3 regions of the Serinicoccus sp. CNJ-927 genome follow, and region 1 is predicted to be linked to each of the others. Evidence: predicted binding sites of a transcription regulator. Region 1 holds the regulator's gene; each other region holds the start of a gene.
What was found. The regulator HrcA, encoded in region 1, represses chaperone genes, less so after heat shock. The targets are predictions, from matches to a motif close to TTNGCACTCGNNNNNNNCGAGTGCNAA.

Region 1 (7,725 bases):
TGCCGTCCCTCGACCCAGAGACGCGAACCGGTGGCGACCCGGGCGGCTGGTCGGAGACGCGCACCGATCCGCTCGCGGTGCGGCGCGCGGTCTCACGACGGGCGGCCAGGTGGTCGTTCGCCCGCTGGTCGACGGGCGCGGTGAGCACGACGGGGCTGCCGTCGAGGAGGAAGCCTGGTCCGAGCGGGAAGCCCTTGCGCCGCCCGCGCCGGTCCTCCAGGTGGACCACCTGCATACCCCCGGCCTTCTCGACCCCGACGACGGCGCCGCACCATCCGGTGTCGACGTCCTCGACGACGAGGCCCGGATCGGCGCTCACCTCCTGGGCGCGGCCGCGCCGGGGGGCACGCCAGTCGGTCGACAGGACATCGGTGCCATAGCGGTCGTTCACAACGGACGACCGTAACGCGTGTGACTGATGAGGTCGGTGAGGCGCGCCCTCGACGCGGTCGGTCGCGGCGTCGGACGGGTCAGACCTGCCGAGGTCGGGTCATGTCCAGCGGCACGACCCAGGCGTCGAACTCCTCGGCGGTGAGGTGGCCGCTCTCCAGGGCCGCCTCGCGCAGCGTCTGCCCGGACTTGTGGGCCGACTTGGCGATCGCGGCCGCCTTGTCGTAGCCGATGTGCGGGTTGAGCGCCGTGACCTGCATGAGGTTGCTGGCCAGGTTGGCCTCGATCCGCTCGGTGTGCGGCTCGATGCCCTGGGCGCAGCCGGCGTCGAAGGCGAGGCAGGCGTCCGCGATGAGCCGGATGCTCTCGAGCACCGCGTGCACCATGACCGGCTTGAAGACGTTGAGCTGGAAGTTGCCCTGGCTGCCGGCGAAGCCGACGGTCGCGTCGTTGCCGAAGACCCGCGTCGCGACCATCGTCATGGCCTCGGACTGGGTGGGGTTCACCTTGCCCGGCATGATCGAGCTGCCCGGCTCGTTCTCCGGGATGAGCAGCTCGCCGATGCCGTTGCGCGGCCCGGAGGCCAGCCACCGCACGTCGTTGGCCATCTTCATGAGGGCCCCCGCGAGGGTCCGCAGCGAGGACGAGGTCTGCACCAGCGCGTCGTGCGCGGAGAGCGCCGCGAACTTGTCGTCCGCGCTGCGCAGCTCCAGGCCCGCCTCCTCGCCCATCTTCCGCGCGGCGAGCGCGCCGAAGTCGGGGTGGGCGTTGAGCCCGGTGCCGACCGCCGTGCCGCCGATCGCCAGCTCGCGCAGCCCCTCCCCGGCGTGCCGGACCTCGCCCAGGGCGTAGTCCAGCTGGGCGACCCAGCCGCCGATCTCCTGGCCGAGCGTGATGGGAGTGGCGTCCTGCAGGTGGGTGCGGCCGACCTTGACGACGTCGGCATACCGCTCCGCCTTGGCCGCCAGCGTGTCGCGCAGCGTCGTGACCCCCGGCTCGAGCCGGTCCCGCAGCTCCAGCAGCACCGCGATGTGCATGGCGGTGGGGAAGGTGTCGTTGCTGCTCTGCCCGCGGTTGACGTGATCGTTGGGGTGCACCGGGGTCTTGCTGCCCATCTCGCCGCCGGCCAGCTCGATGGCGCGGTTGGAGATGACCTCGTTGCTGTTCATGTTGCTCTGCGTGCCCGACCCTGTCTGGAAGACCACGAGCGGGAAGTGATCGTCCAGGTCCCCGGCGATGACCTCGTCGGCCGCCCGGACGACGAGGTCGGCGACGTCCTGCGGCAGCTCACCCAGCTCGGCGTTGGCCTGGGCGGCGCCCTTCTTGAGGATCCCCAGCGCCTGGATGATCGGCCGCCCCCAGACGAAGGTGTCCTGGCCGATGGGGAAGTTGCGGATGCTGCGCTGCGTCTGCGCCCCCCAGTAACGGTCGTTGGCGACCTCGACCTCGCCCATGCTGTCCGTCTCGATGCGCACTCCGCTGTCCATGGCGGACATGGTATGCCTCCCCTCGCCGCTCCCGTAGACTGGCACTCCTGTCCGACGAGTGCCAACGAGTGCCCAGGGAGGAGGCAGACCGGTGAGCGACGACCGACGGCTGGACGTGCTGCGCGCGATCGTGCAGGACTACGTGCGGACCTCGGAGCCGGTCGGCTCCAAGTCCCTGCTGGAGCGGCACCAGCTGGGCGTCTCGGCCGCCACGGTGCGCAACGACATGGCCGTGCTGGAGGAGGAGGGGCTCATCACCGCCCCGCACACCAGCGCGGGCCGGGTGCCCACCGATGCCGGCTACCGCCTCTTCGTCGACCGGCTGCAGCAGATCAAGCCGATGACCCGGGCCGAGCGCACCGCGATAGCCCGTTTCCTCGACGGCGCCGTCGACCTCGACGACGTCGTCTCCCGCACCACGCGCCTGCTCTCCAGCCTCACCCAGCAGGTCGCGGTGATGCAGTACCCCAGCCTGTCCCGCTCCACCGTCCGGCACGTCGAGCTGGTCCCGGTGGGTGGCACCCGCCTCATGATCGTCCTCATCGTCAACACCGGGCGGGTGGAGCAGCGGGTGGTCGACGTCGGGCGTGACCTCACCCTCGAGCCCGAGGTGGTCGCGCAGCTGCGGGCCGTCGTCAACGAGCTCACGGTGGGCGAGCGGCTCAGCACGGTCGCCGCCGGCACGGCCACGACCGGCACCCGGGTGGCCCCCGCCGACCGCGCGCTCGCCGAGGTCGTCCTCGACGCGCTGGCCGACGCCGCCGACGAGCAGACCGAGGAGCGCATCGCCATGGCGGGCACCGGCAACCTGGCGCGCGTCGGCAGCGACTTCCCCACGTCTCTCTCGCAGGTCCTCGAGGCGCTGGAGGAGCACGTCGTCCTGCTCAAGCTCATGGGGAGCATGGCGAGCCTCGACGACGCCAGCACCGTCGCCGTCTCCATCGGTGCCGAGAACCCCTACGAGCCGCTGCGCACGACCTCCGTCGTCGCGACCACCTACGGCACCGCCGGCGGGCTCGGGGTGGTCGGACCGACGCGGATGGACTACCCGCAGGCGATGGCCACCGTCCGCGCCGTCGCCCACTACGTCGCCGACATCCTGGACGGGTGAGCCACCTCACGGCATACCCCGACCGCGCCCATCGTTGAACCCGACCAGACCGCACACGCCACGACCGCAAGGACGTCCTACGCCGTGAACGACTACTACGCCGATCTCGGGGTGGCCCGCGAGGCCAGCGCCGAGGAAATCAAGAAGGCCTACCGCAAGAAGGCCCGCCAGCTGCACCCCGACGTCAACCCCGGCCCCGAGGCGGAGGCGGAGTTCAAGCGGGTGAGCCAGGCCTACGACGTGCTGGGCGACCAGGCCAAGCGCGCGTCCTACGACCGGGGGCAGGACCCCTACGGCGGCGCGACCGGTGGCTTCGGCCAGGGCTTCACCTTCAGCGACATCATGGATGCCTTCTTCGGGGGCACCGCGGCCGGCGCCCGCGGACCGCGCTCGCGCACCCAGCGCGGGCACGACGCGCTGATCCGGCTCGACGTCGACCTGCAGACCGCCGTCTTCGGTGGCGAGCAGACCCTGCAGATCGACACCGCGGTGGTGTGCAGCACGTGCAGCGGCGCCGGCGCCCAGCCCGGCACCGGCACCCGCAGCTGCGACGTGTGCAGCGGACGCGGTGAGGTCCAGCAGGTGCAGCGCTCCTTCCTCGGCCAGGTGATGACCTCGCGGCCGTGCCAGGCATGCCGCGGCTTCGGCGACGTCATCGAGCACCCCTGCTTCGACTGCTCCGGCGAGGGCCGGGTCCGCACCCGGCGCGACCTCACCCTCAAGGTGCCCGGCGGCGTCGACTCCGGGACCCGGATCGCGCTCGCCGGCGAGGGCGAGGTGGGTCCCTTCGGCGGTGAGCCCGGCGACCTCTACGTCGAGATCGCGGTCGAGCCGCACGACGTCTTCACCCGGCGCGGCGACGACCTGCACTGCACGCTCGAGGTGCCGATGACGGCGGCCGCGCTGGGCGCGACCCTGCCGGTGGAGACCTTGGACGGCCCGGTCGAGGTGGACCTGCGGCCGGGCACGCAGCCGGGGCACACCCTCTCCCTGGACGGCAAGGGTGTCACCCACCTGCGCGGCCAGGGGCGGGGCGAGCTGGTCGTCCACCTGGACGTCAAGGTGCCCACCAAGCTGGACGACCGGCAGCGCGAGCTGCTCGCGCAGCTCGCCGAGAGCCGCGGTGAGTCGAGCCCGACCGGCCGGATGGGCAGCTCCGGCGGTGGCGCCGGTCGCAAGCACAGCCTCTGGGACGCCCTGCGGGGCCGGTGAGGCGTGAGCGACCCGCTCTTCCTCGTCGACCCTGAGGAGCTCGGGACCGACCGACCGCGGCTGCAGGGCACCGAGGGCCGGCACGCCGCGACGGTGCAGCGCATCACCGCCGGGGAGACGGTGCTGCTGTCCGACGGCCGGGGTCGGGGCGCCCGCTGCCTGGTGCTGGGCGCGGAGCGGTCCGAGCTGCAGCTCGAGGTCGTGGAGCGGCTGGAGGAGCCCGAGCCGGCCCTGCGCGTGGTGCTCGCCCAGGCGCTCGCCAAGGGCGACCGCGACCTGCAGGCGATCGAGGCCGCGACCGAGCTCGACGTCGACGAGGTGGTGCCGTGGCAGGCCGACCGCAGCGTCGTCCGGTGGCGCGGGGAGCGCGTCGCCAAGTCGTTGCGCCGCTGGGACCAGGCACTCGTGAGCGCGACCAAGCAGTCGCGACGGCTGCGCCGGCCCGCGCTCGGCCAGCCTGTCGGGCGCACCGGTCTGCTCGACCGGGTCGCGGGGAGCGCACTGACCCTGGTGCTCCACGAGGAGGCGATCGAGCCGCTGGCCTCGGTCGACCTGCCGGACTCCGGGGACCTGCTGCTCGTCGTCGGGCCCGAGGGCGGGATCTCTCCCGAGGAGCTCGACGACCTGGTCGACGCCGGTGCCCGACCGGTCCGTCTGGGGCGGACCGTCCTGCGGACCTCCACCGCCGGCCCGGCGGCGCTCGCCGTGCTCGGCGCCTCGGGCAGGTGGCGGTGAGCAGCAGCGCAAGGACGACGCGGGAGGCGGCTCCCCGCAGCGGGGCGGTCTTCGCCCCGGGCATCCGCAGCGCCTCGGTCGGCGCCACCGTGCTCATCGCGATGTTCGCGCTGGAGTACATCGCCGTCGGCGCCGCCATGCCGACGGTCGCGGAGGCGCTCGACGGCTACCACCTCTACAACATGGCCTTCGGCGCCACCGTCGCCCTCAGCGTGGTCGGGATGATCCTCGCGGGCTGGTGGTCCGACCGCTCCGGGCCCCGGCCGGTGGTCGTCGCCGGCGCCGCGGTCTTCTCCGCCGGGCTGCTCGTGGCCGGGCTCGCGCCGACGATGGAGGTCCTCATCGTCGGGCGGGCGCTGCAGGGCCTGGGCAGTGGGCTGGCCTCGGTGGCGATCTACGTCGTCATCGCCCAGCGGGTGCCGGACGGCCTGCGCCCCGCGGTCTTCTCCCTGCTCGCCGCGGCCTGGGTCCTGCCCGGTCTCGCCGGTCCGCTGCTGACCGGGACCCTGGTCGAGCACCTGTCCTGGCGGTGGGTCTTCCTCGGCGTGGTGCCCGTGGTCCTGCTGTCGGTCTGGGTCCTCCGCCCGGCGCTGCGCGCCACCTACCCCGGTGACGACGCGGGCTACCTGCGCGGCTCCGTCATCGGCTGGGCGGTGGTCGCCGCGCTCGGCGTGGGTCTGCTCAACCTCGCCGGCGACCGGCTGAGTCGCTGGGAGTATGCCGTCGGCGCGGTCGTCCTGGTCCTGCTGGTCCTGGCGGCCCGCCGCCTGCTGCCGCGGGGCACGCTCTCGCTGCGGCGGGGGCTGCCCTCGGTGGTCGGTGTGCGCGCGGCCCTGGGCGGGTCGTTCATCGCGGCCGAGGCCTACCTGCCGCTCATGCTGCGCGACGAGCACGGCTACAGCCCGGCGCAGGCGGGTGCCGTGCTCGCCGTCGCGTCGTGCACCTGGGCACTCGGGTCGTGGGGCCAGGCGCGCGTCGGCCCGGGCCGCGACCGCTACCGGCTCATGGTCGCGGGCACGCTGCTGTATGCCGTCCTCATGGTGCTCCTGGCCGTGTCCGTGTCGGCCTCGTGGCCCGGGTGGGCGGTCATCGCGCTCTACGGTCTCGCCACGCTCGGGGTGGGGATCGCCTACCCGACCACCTCGCTGCTGACGATGCGGCTGTCGCCGGAGGCCGAGATCGGGCGCAACTCCTCCTCGTTGCAGGTGGGAGAAGCGCTGACCAGTGCCTTCGTCCTGGCGGTCACCGGTGTCGTCTTCGGCGTCTCCTACGCCACCGCCCCCCACACCGCCTTCGTCGGCACCCTGGTCGTCGCGGTAGCCGTCGGGCTGCTCTCGGTGGGCAGCGCGCTGCGGGCCCGTCCCGCGGACCCGGCGCCTGTCCGTGCCGCCGTCTAGACTGGGATCCCTCATGACGCAGACCGATCCGACCGCCGCACCGCAGCCCACGCATACCGTCGTCATCCCCGACGAGGTCCCGATGGTGACCCTCCTCGGTCCCCGCGACGAGCTCCTGCGCACCGTCGAGCGCGCCTTCCCCAAGGTCGACGTGCACGTGCGCGGCAACGAGTTCCGGCTCACCGGCGACTCCGCCGAGCTGGCGCTGGTCGAGCGCCTCGTCGACGAGCTGCTCGCGATCGTGGGTCGCGGGCAGCCGCTCAACCGGGACGCCGTCGAGCGCAGCATCGGCATGCTGCGGACGGCGACCTCGGACCGGCCGGCCGACGTGCTGACGATGAACATCGTGTCCAACCGGGGCAAGACCATCCGGCCCAAGACGCTCAACCAGAAGCACTACGTCGAGGCGATCGACGCGCACACCATCGTCTTCGGGCTCGGTCCGGCCGGCACCGGCAAGACCTACCTCGCGATGGCCAAGGCCGTGGCGGCGCTGCAGGCCAAGGAGGTCAACCGAATCATCCTCACCCGCCCCGCGGTCGAGGCGGGGGAGCGGCTGGGCTTCCTGCCCGGCACCCTCACCGACAAGATCGACCCCTACCTGCGGCCGCTCTACGACGCGCTGCACGACATGGTCGACAGCGACTCGATGTCGAAGCTCATGGCGGCCGGCACCATCGAGGTCGCGCCGCTCGCCTACATGCGGGGGCGCTCGCTCAACGACGCCTTCATCATCCTCGACGAGGCGCAGAACACCTCGCCCGAGCAGATGAAGATGTTCCTCACCCGGCTGGGCTTCGGCTCCAAGATGGTCGTCACCGGTGACACCACCCAGGTCGACCTGCCGGGCGGCACCCGGTCCGGGTTGCGGGTGGTCCAGGACATCCTGGCCGACGTCGACGACATCCACTTCTCGCACCTGACCAGCCAGGACGTCGTGCGGCACCGGCTGGTCAGCGACATCGTCGATGCCTACGGCCGCTTCGACGACCAGGCGCGCCGCGCCGGCTCCCGGCGCGAGGCACGGGCTACGCCCCGTCCTGGACCCGCGCCGGAAGAGGGCAGCGGATGATCGAGGTCCTCAACGAGTCCGGGGAGATCCCCTCACCGGTCCCGGAGAGCGAGCTGGCCGACCTCGGACGTCACGTCCTGGACCAGCTGCGGGTCAACCCTCGCGTGGAGCTGACCATCACGCTCGTCGACGAGGACACGATGGCCAACCTGCACGAGCGGTGGATGGACCTGCCCGGCCCGACCGACGTCATGAGCTTCCCCATGGACGAGCTGCGTCCGGGAGGTCGCGGGTCGACCCACGGCGACGGCGAGGGTGAGCCTGGCGGGGTGCTGGGGGACGTGGTGCTCTGCCCGTCGGTCGCCCGGAAGCAGGCGACGC
Region 2 (7,725 bases), on a different contig from region 1:
CCCTCGGTGTAGCCGACGGGGATCGTGGACTTGATGACGATCGCGGCGTCGGGGTTGATCCGGCGGACGTCCGCGACGACCGCCTCGACGCTGCGGGTGTCGAAGAAGTTGGTCACCGTGTCGTAGTCGGTGGGGGTCGCCACCACCACCCACTGCGCACCCGCGTAGGCCTCCTCGGGGTCGGTGGTCGCCCGCAGGTCCAGCTCGCGCGTCGCGAGGTAGTCGCTGATCTCGGGGTCGTGGATCGGGCTGCGGCGCGCGTTGATCTCGGCCACCTTGGCGGTGTCGATGTCCAGCGCGCACACCTCGTGGTGCTGGGCCAGGACGACGGCCAACGAGAGCCCCACGTAGCCGGTGCCGGCGATCGCGATCTTCATGCTTCTCCCTCTGCTCGGTCCGGCACAGTATGTCGTGGCGCGGGTGAGAAGCCGATGAGGCGGCGCCCGGTGCGCCGTCGCGCAGGAGCCGACCGGGATGAGGCAGGAGACGAGGTGCGGATTAGGTGGCGCGCGACGGCGCCCGGTATCGTGGTCGGGTTCACCGCGGTCCGCGTCGCTCGGCGAGTCCTGCGGCTGTGGACAACTCCTGCACGGCTCACCGCTCGGTGGCATGCTGGCAGGGCAGCGGTGCGACGTATGACCCTCCTGTCACGGAGAGACCGTGACCGCTACAGACCGAAGGAGGTGGGTCTTCCGCATGCGTCAGTACGAACTCATGATCATCCTCGACCCCGAGACCGACGAGCGCACGCTCCAGCCCACGCTGGAGAAGATGCTCGCCGTCGTCGGCAAGGACGGTGGCTCGGTCGACGACATCGACGTCATGGGCCGCCGCCGGCTGGCCTACGAGATCAAGAAGCAGGCCGAGGGCATCTACGCGGTGGTCAACCTCACCGCCGAGCCCGCCACCGCCCAGGAGCTGGACCGCCAGCTGGGCCTCAACGAGTCCGTCCTGCGGACCAAGCTGCTGCGCCGCGACGCCTGAGTCGCGACCCCGCACACCCCGAACTCCTGACCTGACCGACAGCAACGCGAGGAGCACCTGACATGGCCGGAGAGACTCCGATCACCGTCGTCGGCAACCTGACCGCCGACCCCGAGCTGCGCTTCACCCCCAGCGGTGCGGCCGTCGCCAACTTCACGGTGGCGTCCACCCCGCGGCAGTTCGACCGCCAGACCAACGAGTTCAAGGACGGCGAGACGCTGTTCATGCGGTGCTCGGTGTGGCGCGAGGCGGCCGAGCACGCGTCGGAGTCGCTGCACCGCGGCGACCGCGTCATCGCGACCGGCCGGCTGGTCTCCCGCTCCTGGCAGACGCCGGAGGGCGAGAACCGCACGGTCATGGAGATGCAGGTCGACGAGGTCGGTCCGTCCATGCGGTATGCCACCGCCCAGGTCACCAAGGCCCAGCGCGGCCAGGGTGGCTCCGGCGGCGGCTGGCAGGGTGGCGGCCAGCAGGGCGGTCAGGGCCAGGGCGGACAGGGTGGTCAGCAGAGCGGCTACTCCGGCGGCGGCAACGCCGGCGGGCAGCAGTCAGGGGGCCAGCAGGCCCCGGCCAACGACCCCTGGGCGACCGGCGGCGCCAGCAGCACCGGCGGCAACTCCGGTGGCTCCGGCGGGGGCTCGGGCTGGGGCGGCGCGCCGTCCTACGACGAGCCGCCGTTCTGATCGGCCACCCTCCACAGCACCACCACGAACACACCCACCATCCCGAGCGATGAGCTCGGGCTCTCACGAAAGGGGAGAGCACCACGATGGCCAAGCCCGTCATGCGCAAGCCGAAGAAGAAGGCGAACCCGCTCAAGTCCGCCAAGATCGAGGCGATCGACTACAAGGACACCGCGCTGCTGCGCAAGTTCATCTCCGACCGCGGCAAGATCCGTGCCCGTCGGGTGACCGGCGTCTCCGTGCAGGAGCAGCGCCGGATCGCCGGTGCCGTGAAGAACGCCCGCGAGATGGCGCTGCTGCCCTACAGCAGCTCCGCCCGCTGAGCCCGGTCGCATCAGGAGCGCATCATGAAGATCATCCTCACCCAGCCTGTCACCGGTCTCGGTGACGCCGGTGACGTCGTCGACGTCAAGGACGGCTACGCCCGCAACTACCTGCTGCCCCGCAAGGTGGCGACCGCCTGGACCAAGGGCGGCCAGAAGCAGGTCGACTCGATCAAGGCGGCCCGCGACAAGCGGGCCGTGAAGAGCGCCGAGGACGCCGCCGCCGCCAAGGCCCGGCTCGAGGGCGCCGAGATCACCGTCGAGGCCCGCGCCGGGTCCGGTGGCCGCCTCTTCGGTGCCGTCACCCCGGGCGAGATCGCCGAGGCGATCGCCGCCAGCGGTGGCCCCGAGGTCGACAAGCGCCGGATCGAGGTCCGCACCCCGATCCGCAGCGTCGGCGACCACCCCGTGCACGTCCGCCTGCACGAGGACCTCGCCGCCGACGTCACCGTCAGCGTCGTCGCCTCCGCCTGAGCGGCCGGCTGCACGCGCAGCACACGCCGTACGGCCCCGTCTCCCCCGGGAGGCGGGGCCGTTCCGCGTCCGCCCGTCGGGGCGCCGCTCGCTGATCGCCGCCCCGTGACCGTGGAAGTCTCGCCATGGCGCCTTTTGCCCGGTCGGGTAGCGGTCGGCGGGCGGGTGCGACCGTGGAAATGCTGCCGTGGCGCGCCTTTGCCGGTCGGCGTTGCCCTCGACAGCGGTTGTGACCGTGGAAATGCTGCCCCGGCGCGCTTTTGCCGGTCGGCGTTGCCTCAACAGCGGTTGCGACCGTGGACATGCTGCCGCGGCGCGCCTTTGCCGGTCGGCGGGCGGGTGCGACCGTGGAATCGCTGCCGGGGCGCAGCTTCCCCGGTCACCGGGCCCTCTGACGTGGTGCCGACCGTGGAAGTCTCGCCGGGGCGCACCTTTCCCGGTCAGCCGGCCTGTCCGAGCCGTCGTCGGGCCGCCTCGAGGGCGGCTCCGAGCTGCCGGAAGAACGGTTCCGGAGTCGTCCGGAGCCCCAGCACCGGGATCTGCAGGCTGACCATGGTGCGGTCCCTCAGCTGAAGGTCGTTGTGCCGCAGGGCGTCGTCGAGACCGGCTGTGCCCTGGAAGTGCTGGGCTCCGTGGATCTCGACATGCACCCCGAGATCCTCCCAGAACACGTCCAGGTAGACCCGTCCGTTCCGGCCCGTCCGCACCGCCTGCCGAGCCGGCTCCGGAAGGCCACGGCGACGGCACTCGGCGGCGAAGTCCAGCTCGTTGAGCGAGTGAGCCCCGTCGCAGACGTCCCTGATGACCTCGTCGAGCACTGAGGTCTCCCAGGTCCGCCTCATCTGCTGCCAGCGGACGAGCAGAGCGTCCGGCGCCACGAGTCGCTGCTGCACGGTCATCGCCACGAGGGTGGCCGCCTGCCGGTCGGTCCTGGCCCATCGCGCCGCGCGGACCACCGCGACGTCGGGTGGTGTGCGCCGAAGACCCGAGGTGGTGCGCGGCCCCAGGTCGCGCAGGCGGTGGTGGCAGACCCCTTCCAGTCGACGGACCGTGGCGTTGTTGGGCACGGCGACGTGGATGACCGGATCCTCCCAGTGCTGCAGCCCGGTGGCCAGCAACGCCGTCGCGCCGTCCAGGACGCTGTGGGTGCCGGACTCCCAGACGGCCCACCACCACAGGGCATGGCCGCTCGGCACGTCCGAGGTGATGCAGAGGGTATGCGCTCCCGCCCGACTCCACGCGCCGTGGTCGATCTCCGTGGCGATCTGCCCTGGTGTCAGCCCGGCTTCCAGGAGCATCCGCCTCGTGACCACCCCGTCGTGCGGCTCGGCCAGGTCTCGCGCGAGCCGGTGCCGCCGGGCACGTTCGAGCCGCTGGTTTGTCCTGCGCTCGGCGCGCGTCGTGGGCATACCCCAGTCTGCGACGCACTGACGACGCCTCGCTGAACCTATCCACAGGCCACTCCTGGACCGTCGAAGCGTCGCCACGGCAGCAGTGTCACGGTCGGCTGGGGGCTGACAGCGGCTGCTGACCGTGGATGCGCCGCCGGGGCGACACTTCCACGGTCGGCCGAGGCCTCGAGGAACGGCGCCAAGCCCGCCGGGCACTGCCCCCTGCCGCTCACCGCTCGGCGCCGACCACCATCCACCGCTCCCCGCTGGCCCGCCGCCACATGAGCAGGGCCCGGACGCTCATGAAGCCGGTGAAGGCGACCCACAGCCAGACCAGACCGGTGGTGCCGTCGACGCCGGTCAGCCGCACGGCGAGCACCATCGGGAGGTAGGCCACGGTCGCCGCGGTCTGCGCCCACGCCAACCACCGGGTGTCGCCAGCGCCGATGAGCACACCGTCCAGGATGAAGGCGATCCCGGCGATCGGCTGGCCGACCGCCACGACGAGCAGGGCCGCGGCCAGGGCGGCCCGCACGTCGGCGTCCTGGCTGAAGCCGAGCGGGATGACGCGGTGCAGCGCGACGATGAGCACGGCCAGGATCACGCCGAACCACACCGACCACCGCACCATCAGTGCTGTCGCCTCCCGCGTCCCCGTGACGTCGCTCGCGCCGAGCGTCTTGCCGGTCAGCGCCTGCGCGGCGATGGCGAGCGCGTCGAGGGCGAAGGCGAGCGTGGACCATACCGTCAGCGCCACCTGGTGCGCCGCCAGCTGCTCGTCGCCTAGCCCGGCGGCCGACCAGGTGGTGAGCAGGAGCGCCGCGCGCAGCGCGATGGTCCGCACGAGCAGGGGTATGCCCCCCCGCGCCGCCCGCAGCACCCCCGCGCCGTGGAAGGTCAGGGACGACCCCAGCCGCCGGGCCCCGCGGACGACGACGAGGACGAGACCGAGCGCCATACCGGTCTGCGCGATGACCGTCCCGATCGCGGCGCCGGCGATGCCCCACCCGACTCCGTGCACGAGCATCAGCGAGAGCGCCGCGTTGCCGGTGAAGCCGACGACGGAGGCCACGAGCGGGGTCCGCGTGTCCTGCAGCCCGCGCAGCACCCCGGTCGCGGCGAGCACGACGAGCATGGAGGGTATGCCGAGGGCCGACCAGCGCAGGTAGGTCACCGCCTCGGCCACGACCGCGTCGCCGGCGCCGAAGAGCTGGACCAGCGGCTGCGCGAGCAGAGCGGTGAAGACGGCGCCGACCGCGCCGAGCAGCAGCGCGAGCCAGACCCCGTCGATGCCGGCGCTGACCGCGCCCCGTTCGTCTCCGGCGCCAAGCCGGCGGGCGACGACCGCGGTGGTGCCGTAGGCGAGGAAGATGAAGATGTTGACCGCGGTGAGCAGCACGGCGCTAGCGACCCCGAGACCGGCCAGCGCGGCGGTGCCGAGGTTGCCGACGATCGCGGAGTCGGCGAGCAGGAAGAGCGGCTCGGCGACCAGGGCCAGGAAGGCGGGCACGGCCAGGCGCAGGATCTCTCGTGCCTGACCGTGCCCGCCGTGCGCCCGGTCCTCGGTCACGAGAGCCGGGACGTGATGCGGTGGTCGATGGTCAGCTCGCTGCCTCCTGGTCGTGGCCGCCCTGCTCGACCGTCTGGCCCTCGATGCTGTGCTGTCCGCCGTGCGAGACCTGGATCTTGCGCGGCTTGGCCTCCTCGGCGACCGGGAAGGTCAGGGTCAGCACGCCGTCGCTGTAGTCGGCCTCGATCCGGTCGAGGGCGACGCCGTACCCGAGGGTCAGCTGTCGCGCGAAGGTGCCGGCAGGGCGCTCGTGCGAGAGCCACTGCTCGACGTCCCTCTCCTCGCTGCGCTCGGCACGCAACGTGAGGGTCCGGTCCTCGACGTCGATGTCGATGGACGACGGATCGACTCCGGGCAGGTCGACGCGGGCGACGTAGCGCTCGCCGGTGCGGTAGAGGTCCATCGGCATCGCGGCGGCGGCCGTGGGCGGGGTGCGCATCTCGGACATCAGACGGTCCATCTCGCGCAGCGGGTCAAAGCGGGTCATCGTGTCCTCCCTTGTCCAGTTCTCTCGAGGTGCGTTAGCACTCTCAGTAATAGAGTGCTAACGCCGCGACGTTTCGTCAAGTCCGTGCGGTGTGCGGGCCTACCAATTTTGATCCACAGCCGGGGTGTCGCGTCGCCGCAGGTCACAGCCCTGATGTGACGAAAGTTCCGTGAGTTTCCACAGTGTTGTCCACACGCCGTGCTGGGACGTGGGGTGGGTTGTCCCCACGGCCTCCACACCGTGTCCCCAGGTCGTCCACACGGGGATGCTGCGGGTCGGTGACCTCGGCCGTACGGTAGGCCGATTGCGGGTCTGTCGGCGGTGGGTGCTGGACTTCTCGCACAGGTTGAGCACGTGCTGACGACGGGCGAGGAGGCGGTATGACGCTGAGCGAGATGGACGTCTACGGACCGCCGGACCAGGGTGCGCCGAGCGGCCCGGAGGACCGTCTTCCTCCTCAGGATGTCGCCGCCGAGCGCAGCGCGCTGGGCTCGATGATGCTGTCCAAGGACGCCATCGCCGAGTGCTCGGAGATGGTCAAGGCCCAGGACTTCTACCGCCCGGCGCACGAGGGCATCTTCGAGGCCTGCGTGGACCTCTATTCCCGCGGCGAGCCGGTCGACGCGATCACGGTCGGTGACGAGCTGACCAAGCGCGGCGACCTGCAGCGGATCGGCGGGACGGCATACCTGCACCAGCTCATCGCCGAGGTCCCGACCGCCGCCAACGCCGCGTTCTACGCCGAGATCGTCGCCGAGCGCGCGGTGCTGCGGCGGCTCGTGGACGCCGGCACCCGGATCGTGCAGATCGGCTACCAGGGGGGCGACGTCGAGGACATCGTCAACGCCGCGCAGGCCGAGGTGTATGCCGTCGCCGACAAGCGCGGGGGCGAGGACTACCAGGCGCTCGGCATGCTCATCGAGCCCACGATGGACGAGATCGAGCACGCGGCCGGGTCCTCGGGGGAGATGACCGGTGTGCCGACTGGGTTCACCGAGCTCGACGAGCTCACCAACGGCCTGCACCCCGGGCAGATGGTCATCATCGCGGCCAGGCCTGCTGTCGGGAAGTCGACCATCGCCCTGGACTTCGCCCGGGCCGCGGCGATCAAGCACCAGATGGCGACGGTCGTCTTCTCCCTGGAGATGAGCCGGACCGAGATCACCATGCGCCTGCTGTCGGCGGAGTCGGAGATCCCGCTGCAGAACATGCGCAAGGGCAACATGCGCGACCGCGACTGGACCCGGTTGGCCGAGACCCAGGGCCGCATCACCGACGCCCCGCTCTTCATCGACGACAGCCCCAACATGTCGCTCATGGAGATCCGCGCCAAGTGTCGCCGGCTCAAGCAGCGCAACAACCTCAAGCTCGTGATCATCGACTACCTGCAGCTCATGAGCTCGGGCAAGCGGGTCGAGTCGCGCCAGCAAGAGGTCGCGGAGTTCTCCCGCGCGCTCAAGCTGCTGGCCAAGGAGCTCGAGGTGCCGGTCATCGCGCTGTCTCAGCTCAACCGAGGTCCGGAGCAGCGGACGGACAAGAAGCCGCAGATGAGCGACCTTCGTGAGTCGGGCTGCCTCACCGCTGACACGCGCGTGCTGCGCGCCGACACGGGGGCCGAGGTCACGCTCGGTGAGCTTCACGAGCAGGGCGCAACCGACGTGCCGGTGTGGTCCCTCGACGAGTCCCTGCGGTATGTCCGGCGTCATCTCACCCACGTCTTCGCCACCGGGACGCGGCCGGTCTTCCGACTCACTCTCACCTCGGGCAAGACCCTGACAGCGACGGAGAACCACCCCTTCCTGGCCTACGACGG
Region 3 (7,725 bases), on a different contig from region 1:
CCGGCCCACCCGCGCTGCGGCCCACGACCGCGTGGCGGCCGCGTGGCCCGGCGCCCCACCACAGGGCGCACTCGAGCAGGTCCCCGTCCAGCGACACCCACTCTGCGCCCGCGCCGGACGGGACGTCGCCGGGGTCTAAGGACGGGCCGAGCTTGGCGACGGTCGCCCGGGCGCGCGCGGCGACGTCCCGGACCTGCTCGAAGGAGGGGGACAGCTGGTCGAGCCCCCGCACCCGGCGGGTCCGGCCGTGGACGTCGGCGACCCCGGGGGTGCGTCGGGCCGGGTCGAGGAACGCGCCGTCGTCCGGCCCGACAGGCAGCGCGAGCGCGTCACCGGTGACCACCCGCGCGTCCGGCCACGGGGCGAGGTTGGCTCGGGCGGCGGCCGCCACGACGGCGTCCCTCTCCACCGCCGTCACCGCGAGCCCGGCCCGGGCGAAGGCCATGGCGTCGAGCCCGAGCCCGCACCCGAGGTCCAGCACGTGGCGTACCCCGGCGCGCACCATGAGCTCGGCCCGCCGGGCCGCCACCTGGGGGCGGGTGGCCTGCTCCAGGCCGTCCTGGGTCAGCAGCAGGTCGTCGACCCCGCTCCCCAGCCGGGCCCGCCCGCTCGCCCGCAGCCGGGCCTGGGTGAGCGCGGCCGACACCAGGTCCGCGTCGTGCCCCTGCGCGCGCAACCTGCTCATGAGCGGCAGCGCGTCGGACTCGTCGTAGGGAGGGAGGGAGGCTAGCAGCTCGGCCCCAGGGCCGCCGGCCAGCCGCGCCATGAGCTCGACGGCTGGATCGGCGCTCATGCGCCCATTGTGGCCTGCCCGTAGATTGTGGCCATGCCCCGTGTCTTCAGCCGCAAGGTGAGCCGTCTGCTGCGCCGCGGCCGCCGGATGGCGCTGGGCGCCGCGGCGACCGGGCTCGCGGGGCAGCTGACGCTGGCCGCGGGTGTCGTCGCCGTCGACGCGGTGCGCAAGCGCCGCGACCACGTCGACCGGGACGCCCCGGTCCGCGACCCGGTGTCGACGACGGTCCGCGGCTCGCGCGTCACCACCTACACCTACGGCCAGTACCTCTACGACGACATGATCGCCGCGATCGACGAGGCGGAGGACTTCGTCTACCTCGCGTCCTACATCTGGAAGGGCGACCGGGTCGGGCGGGCCTTCAAGGATGCCGTGGTGCGGGCCGCCGACCGGGGCGTGCTGGTGTGCCTGGTCTTCGACGGCTTCGCCAACCTGGTCGTGCCGCGCGAGTTCCTCGACTTCCCGGAGGGCGTGCACATGCTGCGCTTCCCGGTGCTCCGCACGGCCCTGCCCATCGTCGCGTCCGGGCCTCGGGCCGGGACCACCGCAAGATCCTCGTGGTCGACGGCCGGATCGGGTTCGTCGGCGGCTACAACATCGGCGCGCTGTATGCCACGAGCTGGCGGGACACCCACGTGCGGGTCGAGGGGGAGAGCGTGTGGGAGCTCACCAACGCCTTCACGGACTTCTGGAACCGGCACAAGGGCAGGCGGCGGCCGACGCTCCCCGACAGCGGCACGCTGCAGTGGATCGCCAACATCCGGGCCGCCCGCAACGAGCCCAGCCGGGTCGTCTACCCGGTGCGGGCGCTCTACCTCGAGGCCATCGACCGGGCGGTCCACCGCATCTGGATCACCCAGGGCTACTTCATCCCGGACCGGGAGATCCTGCACGGGCTGCTGACCGCGGCGGCGCGGGGCGTGGACGTCCGCGTGGTCATGCCGGAGGCGTCCAACCACGTGCTCGCCGACATCGTGGCGCAGTCGTACTACGAGAAACTGCTCGAGGGCGGGGTGCGGCTGCACCTCTACCACGACGTCATGGTGCACGCGAAGACGATGACCGTGGACGGTCGGTGGGCGACCATCGGGACGGCCAACGTGGACCGGCTCTCGATGCAGGGCAACTACGAGATCAACCTGGAGATCGTGGACGAGGAGCAGGCCGCCCACATGGAGGACATCTTCCGGGCCGACCTGGAGCACTGCCACGAGCTCACGCTGGAGGAGTGGGAGCGACGGGGCCGAGGGAGCCGGCTGGTGGAACGGATCCTCCAGCCGCTGCAGGTGATGCTGTAGGTCGCGCGCCGGCCGGCTCGCCGCAGCCTGGCACTCGGCTTGACCGAGTGCTAACCGCGTGCCTAGATTCGTCCTAGCACTCTCGGCACGTCAGTGCCAGCCGCGAGCGCCGACCGACCCCCGCGACGGCGGTGGGCGGTCGCGGTGGAGTGAGCACCACCCAGCAGCGACCACCTGGCCGGCGCGCAGCGCCGGACACCGAAGGAGAAGGAAGGTAACCGTGTCGGTTTCCATCAAGCCGCTCGAGGACCGCATCGTCGTCAAGGCCGTCGAGGCCGAGCAGACCACGGCCTCCGGCCTCGTCATCCCGGACACCGCCAAGGAGAAGCCCCAGGAGGGCGAGGTCCTGGCGGTCGGCCCGGGCCGCGTCGACGACAACGGCAACCGCGTCCCCATGGACGTCAACGTCGGCGACCGGGTCATCTACAGCAAGTACGGCGGCACCGAGGTGAAGTACTCCGGCGAGGAGTTCCTCATCCTGTCCGCGCGCGACGTCCTCGCGATCGTGGGCTGATCGACCCCTCGATCCACCCACGCGCCGCCCCGGCCGCCCCCTCGGGGTGGCCGGGGCGGCTCGCACCCGGCCGCAGACCGCATACCTGAAAGGAGCGCTCGCCCATGGCGAAGCAGCTGCAGTTCAACGACGACGCCCGCAAGGCGCTGGAGCGGGGCGTCGACGCCCTCGCCAACGCCGTCAAGGTGACGCTCGGCCCCAAGGGCCGCAACGTCGTCCTCGACAAGAAGTGGGGCGCGCCGACCATCACCAACGACGGCGTGACCATCGCCCGCGAGGTCGAGCTGGAGGACCCCTACGAGAACCTCGGGGCCCAGCTCGCCAAGGAGGTCGCGACCAAGACCAACGACATCGCCGGTGACGGCACGACCACCGCGACCGTGCTCGCTCAGGCCATGGTCAAGGAGGGCCTGCGCAACGTCGCCGCCGGCGCCGCGCCGTCCGCGCTCAAGCGCGGCATCGACGCCGCGGTGACCGCGATCAACGACCGCCTGCTGGAGACCGCCCGCGAGCTCGAGGGCCGTGACGAGATCGCCCAGGTGGCGGGCTGTCCGCCCAGGACCCGCAGATCGGCGAGCTCATCGCCGACGCCTTCGACAAGGTGGGCAAGGACGGCGTCATCACGGTGGAGGAGTCCTCCACCACCGCGATGGAGCTGGAGTTCACCGAGGGCATGCAGTTCGACAAGGGCTACCTCTCGCCCTACTTCGTCACCGACAGCGAGCGCATGGAGGCCGTCCTCGAGGACGCCTACGTGCTGCTGGTGCAGGGCAAGATCTCCAAGGTCTCCGACCTGCTGCCGCTGCTGGAGAAGGTCGTCGGCGAGAGCAAGCCGCTGATGATCATCGCCGAGGACGTCGAGGCCGAGGCGCTGTCGACGCTCGTCGTCAACAAGGTGCGCGGCACCTTCAACGCGGTCGCCGTCAAGGCACCGGGCTTCGGCGACCGCCGCAAGGCGATGCTGCAGGACATGGCCATCCTCACCGGCGGCCAGGTCGTCGCCGAGGAGGTCGGGCTGTCGCTGGACTCGGTCGGCCTGGAGGTGCTCGGCACCGCCCGCCGCGTCGTGGCCACCAAGGACACCACCACCATCGTCGAGGGCAGCGGCGACGCCCAGGCGGTCAGCGACCGCGTCGCCCAGCTCCAGGCGGAGGCGGCGTCGACCGACTCCGACTGGGACCGCGAGAAGCTCCAGGAGCGGATCGCCAAGCTGGCCGGTGGCGTCTGCGTCATCAAGGTCGGCGCGCACACCGAGGTGGAGCTGAAGGAGAAGAAGCACCGCATCGAGGACGCCGTCTCGGCGACGCGCGCGGCCATCGAGGAGGGCATCGTCGCCGGTGGCGGCTCGGCCCTGGTGCACGCCGCCCCGGCCGCGGACGAGCTCGACCTGTCCGCCGACGAGGCGGTCGGTGCGGCCATCGTCCGCAAGTCCGCCGCCGAGCCGCTGCGCTGGATCGCGGAGAACGCGGGCCTGCAGGGCTACGTCGCCACGACGAAGGTCGGCGAGATGACCGCCGGGCAGGGCCTCAACGCCGCCACCGGCGAGTACGGCGACCTGTTCTCCGCCGGGGTCATCGACCCGGTGAAGGTCACCCGCTCGGCGCTGCGCAACGCGGCCTCCATCGCCTCGATGGTGCTCACCACGGACACCCTCGTGGTGGACAAGCCCGAGGACGACGAGGACGAGGGCGGGCACGGCCACGGCCACTGATGCCGTGCGGCCGGTCGGACGACCCGGCTGACCGCCGCCACGCGAGACGAGGCCCCGCCCGGATCATCCGGGCGGGGCCTCGTCGTGTCGGTGGTGCCGGTGCTGCAGGACGTCGTCAGCGGGTCTTCTGGTGGGGGCGGGCCGCCTCGACCCGCTCGTAGTGCTCGGCCCGTTCCTCCTCGGTCATCCCTCCCCAGACGCCGTACGGCTCCCTGACGGCGAGGGCGTGGGTGCGGCACTGCTCCAGGACGGGGCAGCTGGCGCAGACCTGCTTGGCGCGTTCGTCCCGGCGACGGCGGGCGGGACCCCGCTCACCCTCCGGGTGGAAGAAGACTTCAGGACTGGTCGTGCGGCAGGCTCCCTCGAACTGCCACTCCCACAGGTCCGCTACCGGACCGGGCTGATGAGCGATCTCGACCACGGGATCCTCCTCTCGGGGGCTGACCCGGCTCCTGCCTGGCGCCCGCCCCCATCGGGGCCGTCAGCAGAGAGGTTCCGAGCGCGACGAGTGCCTCGTCGTCATGTCACTGTACGTGGTGCGGCGCGGCGGGCATAGGGCCGGGTGACCGGTACCGGGCCTGCTCGGGGGCGGCCCCTAGACTTGGGCCATGACCTCCGGTGACCTTCCCGGCTCCTCCGACCCCTTCTCGCGGCTCGGCCTCACCTACGACGACGTGCTCCTGCTGCCGGGGGAGACGGACATGGCCCCGGACCAGATCGACACCACGAGCAGGCTCACCCGGGAGATCTCCCTGCGGGTGCCGCTCGTCTCGGCGGCGATGGACACCGTCACCGAGGCGCGGATGGCCATCGCGATGGCCCGGCAGGGCGGGATCGGGATCCTGCACCGCAACCTCGCGATCGAGGACCAGGCGCTCCAGGTGGACCTGGTGAAGCGGACCCAGACCGGACGCATCACCAACCCGGTCACCATCGGGCCGGACGCCACGCTGGGGGAGCTGGACCAGCTCTGCGGGCAGTACCGCGTGTCCGGGCTCCCCGTCGTCGACGGGGGCGGACACCTGCTCGGCATCTGCACCAACCGCGACCTGCGCTTCACGCCGGTCGCGGAGTGGGACAGCACCCTGGTGCGTGACGTCATGACGCCCATGCCGCTGGTCACCGCACCGGCCGACGTCTCCCGCGAGGAGGCGACCGCGGTCCTCCGGGCGCACAAGCGGGAGCGGCTGCCGCTGGTCGACGAGGAGGGACGGCTGTCCGGTCTCATCACCGTCAAGGACTTCGTCAAGAGCGAGCAGTACCCGCACGCCTCAAAGGACGCGGACGGGCGGCTGCTCGTGGGCGCGGCGATCGGCTACTTCGGCGACGCCTGGGAGCGCGCCACGACGCTGGTGGAGGCCGGCGCCGACGTGCTGGTGGCCGACACCGCGCACGGCCACGTGCGGATGCTCCTGGACATGGTCGCCCGGCTCAAGAGCGATCCCGCGACCCGGCACGTGCAGGTCGTCGGCGGCAACGTCGCGACCGCCGCGGGCGCCCGGGCCTTCGTCGAGGCCGGGGCGGACGCGGTCAAGGTGGGGGTGGGTCCCGGCGCCATCTGCACCACCCGGGTGGTCACAGGGGTCGGTGTCCCGCAGCTCTCGGCGGTGCACGAGGCGGCCCAGGTATGCCGTGAGGCCGGGGTCCCGGTCGTCGCGGACGGTGGCATGAAGTACTCCGGCGACATCGCCAAGGCCCTGGTGGCCGGCGCCGAGGCGGTCATGATGGGGTCGATGCTGGCGGGCTGCGAGGAGAGCCCGGGGGAGCTGATCTTCGTCAACGGCAAGCAGTTCAAGAGCTACCGCGGGATGGGCTCGCTCGGGGCCATGAGCTCGCGCGGCAAGAAGTCCTTCTCCAAGGACCGCTACTTCCAGGCCGAGGTGGCCAGCGACGACCAGCTCGTCCCCGAGGGCGTGGAGGGCAAGGTCGCCTACCGGGGGGCCGCCAGCGCCGTGGTCCACCAGATGGCGGGCGGGCTGCGCCAGGCGATGTTCTACGTGGGCGCGCGCACCGTCCCGGAGCTGCAGGCCAGGGGGAGGTTCGTCCGGATCACCCAGGCCAGCCTGCAGGAGTCGCACCCGCACGACATCGAGATGACGGCCCAGGCGCCCAACTACGGCTGACCCCCGCGCGGTGCGTGGCGCAGGACGGTCGGCAGCGGGTCGGACGGTAGCCTGAGCCGGTGACTGAGATCGAGATCGGACGCGGAAAACGGGGCCGCCGGGCCTACTCCTTCGACGACGTCGCCGTCGTCCCGTCCCGCCGCACCCGGGACCCCGAGGACGTCTCGATCACCTGGCAGATCGACGCCTACCACTTCGAGCTGCCCATCCTCGCGGCCCCGATGGACTCGGTGGTCTCCCCGGACACGGCGATCGCGATCGGCCGGCTCGGGGGTCTGGGCGTGCTCGACCTCGAGGGGCTGTGGACCCGCTACGAGGACCCCACCGACGCGCTCGGTGAGATCGCCCGGCTCGAGGGCGAGGACGCCACCTCACGGATGCGCGAGCTCTACGCCGCGCCCATCCGACCCGAGCTCATCACCGAGCGGCTGCGGCAGATCAGGGAGTCGGGGGTCACCGTGGCCGGCTCGCTCTCGCCGCAGCGGACCCAGCAGTTCTGGAAGGCGGTCGTGGACGCCGGTGTCGACCTCTTCGTCATCCGCGGCACGACCGTGTCCGCCGAGCACGTCTCCAGCCAGGCCGAGCCGCTCAACCTCAAGCGCTTCATCTACGAGCTCGACGTGCCGGTCGTCGTGGGCGGCGCTGGCACCTACACCGCGGCCCTGCACCTCATGCGCACCGGCGCGGCAGGGGTGCTGGTCGGGTTCGGCGGGGGATCCACCCACCGCACCCGCACGGCGCTGGGGATCCACACCCCCGCCGCCACCGCGATCGCCGACGTCGCCGCCGCGCGGCGGGACTACCTCGACGAGTCCGGTGGGCGCTACGTCCACGTCATCTCCGACGGCGGCACCAGCGAGTCCGGCGAGATCGTCAAGGCCGTGGCCTGCGGCGCCGACGCCGTGATGCTCGGAGCGGCGCTTGCGCGGGCCCAGGAGGCGCCCGGCGCCGGCTACCACTGGGGCAGCGAGGCCCACCACCCCGAGCTGCCGCGCGGGGAGAAGGTGCACGTCGGCTCGGTGGGGACGTTGGAGGAGGTCCTCGTCGGGCCGGCGCGGACGGCCGACGGGACGACCAACCTCACCGGGGCCCTGCGCCGGGCGATGGCGACGACGGGGTATACCGACCTCAAGGAGTTCCAGCGAGTCGACGTCGTGGTGGCGCCCTATGGCGAGCGGTGAGCCCGACGACGCCGCGGCCCGGCAGCGCGGCGCGGGCCTTCCGGAGGTGAGCATCAGCCACGCCCCCGAGCACGTGCGCCGCCGGCGGGTCGTGCTCGCCGTGCT

Region 2: a site for HrcA is predicted at 5,947-5,973, ahead of BJF86_RS11815 (Hsp20/alpha crystallin family protein). Genes of this name have one in related genera too.
Region 3: a site for HrcA is predicted at 2,119-2,145, ahead of groES (co-chaperone GroES). Genes of this name have one in related genera too.

Annotation. Positions count from the first base shown of each region.
Region 1 is NZ_MKKF01000033.1:95,987-103,711, reverse strand. Features, by position in the region: partial or broken gene BJF86_RS10115 (DUF3097 domain-containing protein) at 1-391, opposite strand, end outside; gene fumC (class II fumarate hydratase) at 471-1,877, opposite strand; gene hrcA (heat-inducible transcriptional repressor HrcA) at 1,969-2,988, shown strand; gene dnaJ (molecular chaperone DnaJ) at 3,073-4,200, shown strand; gene BJF86_RS10095 (16S rRNA (uracil(1498)-N(3))-methyltransferase) at 4,204-4,935, shown strand; gene BJF86_RS10090 (MFS transporter) at 4,932-6,332, shown strand; gene BJF86_RS10085 (PhoH family protein) at 6,346-7,404, shown strand; gene ybeY (rRNA maturation RNase YbeY) at 7,401-7,725, shown strand, end outside.
Region 2 is NZ_MKKF01000044.1:138,422-146,146, forward strand. Features, by position in the region: gene BJF86_RS11780 (nucleotide sugar dehydrogenase) at 1-377, opposite strand, end outside; gene rpsF (30S ribosomal protein S6) at 697-984, shown strand; gene BJF86_RS11790 (single-stranded DNA-binding protein) at 1,047-1,667, shown strand; gene rpsR (30S ribosomal protein S18) at 1,754-1,990, shown strand; gene rplI (50S ribosomal protein L9) at 2,015-2,464, shown strand; gene BJF86_RS11805 (hypothetical protein) at 2,905-3,873, opposite strand; gene BJF86_RS11810 (MATE family efflux transporter) at 4,085-5,425, opposite strand; gene BJF86_RS11815 (Hsp20/alpha crystallin family protein) at 5,457-5,912, opposite strand; gene dnaB (replicative DNA helicase) at 6,410-7,725, shown strand, end outside.
Region 3 is NZ_MKKF01000049.1:187,864-195,588, forward strand. Features, by position in the region: gene BJF86_RS14200 (THUMP-like domain-containing protein) at 1-793, opposite strand, end outside; gene BJF86_RS19095 (phospholipase D-like domain-containing protein) at 1,351-2,091, shown strand; gene groES (co-chaperone GroES) at 2,312-2,605, shown strand; partial or broken gene groL (chaperonin GroEL) at 2,710-4,316, shown strand; gene BJF86_RS14220 (WhiB family transcriptional regulator) at 4,432-4,737, opposite strand; gene guaB (IMP dehydrogenase) at 4,925-6,439, shown strand; gene BJF86_RS14230 (GuaB3 family IMP dehydrogenase-related protein) at 6,499-7,620, shown strand; gene BJF86_RS14235 (YncE family protein) at 7,607-7,725, shown strand, end outside.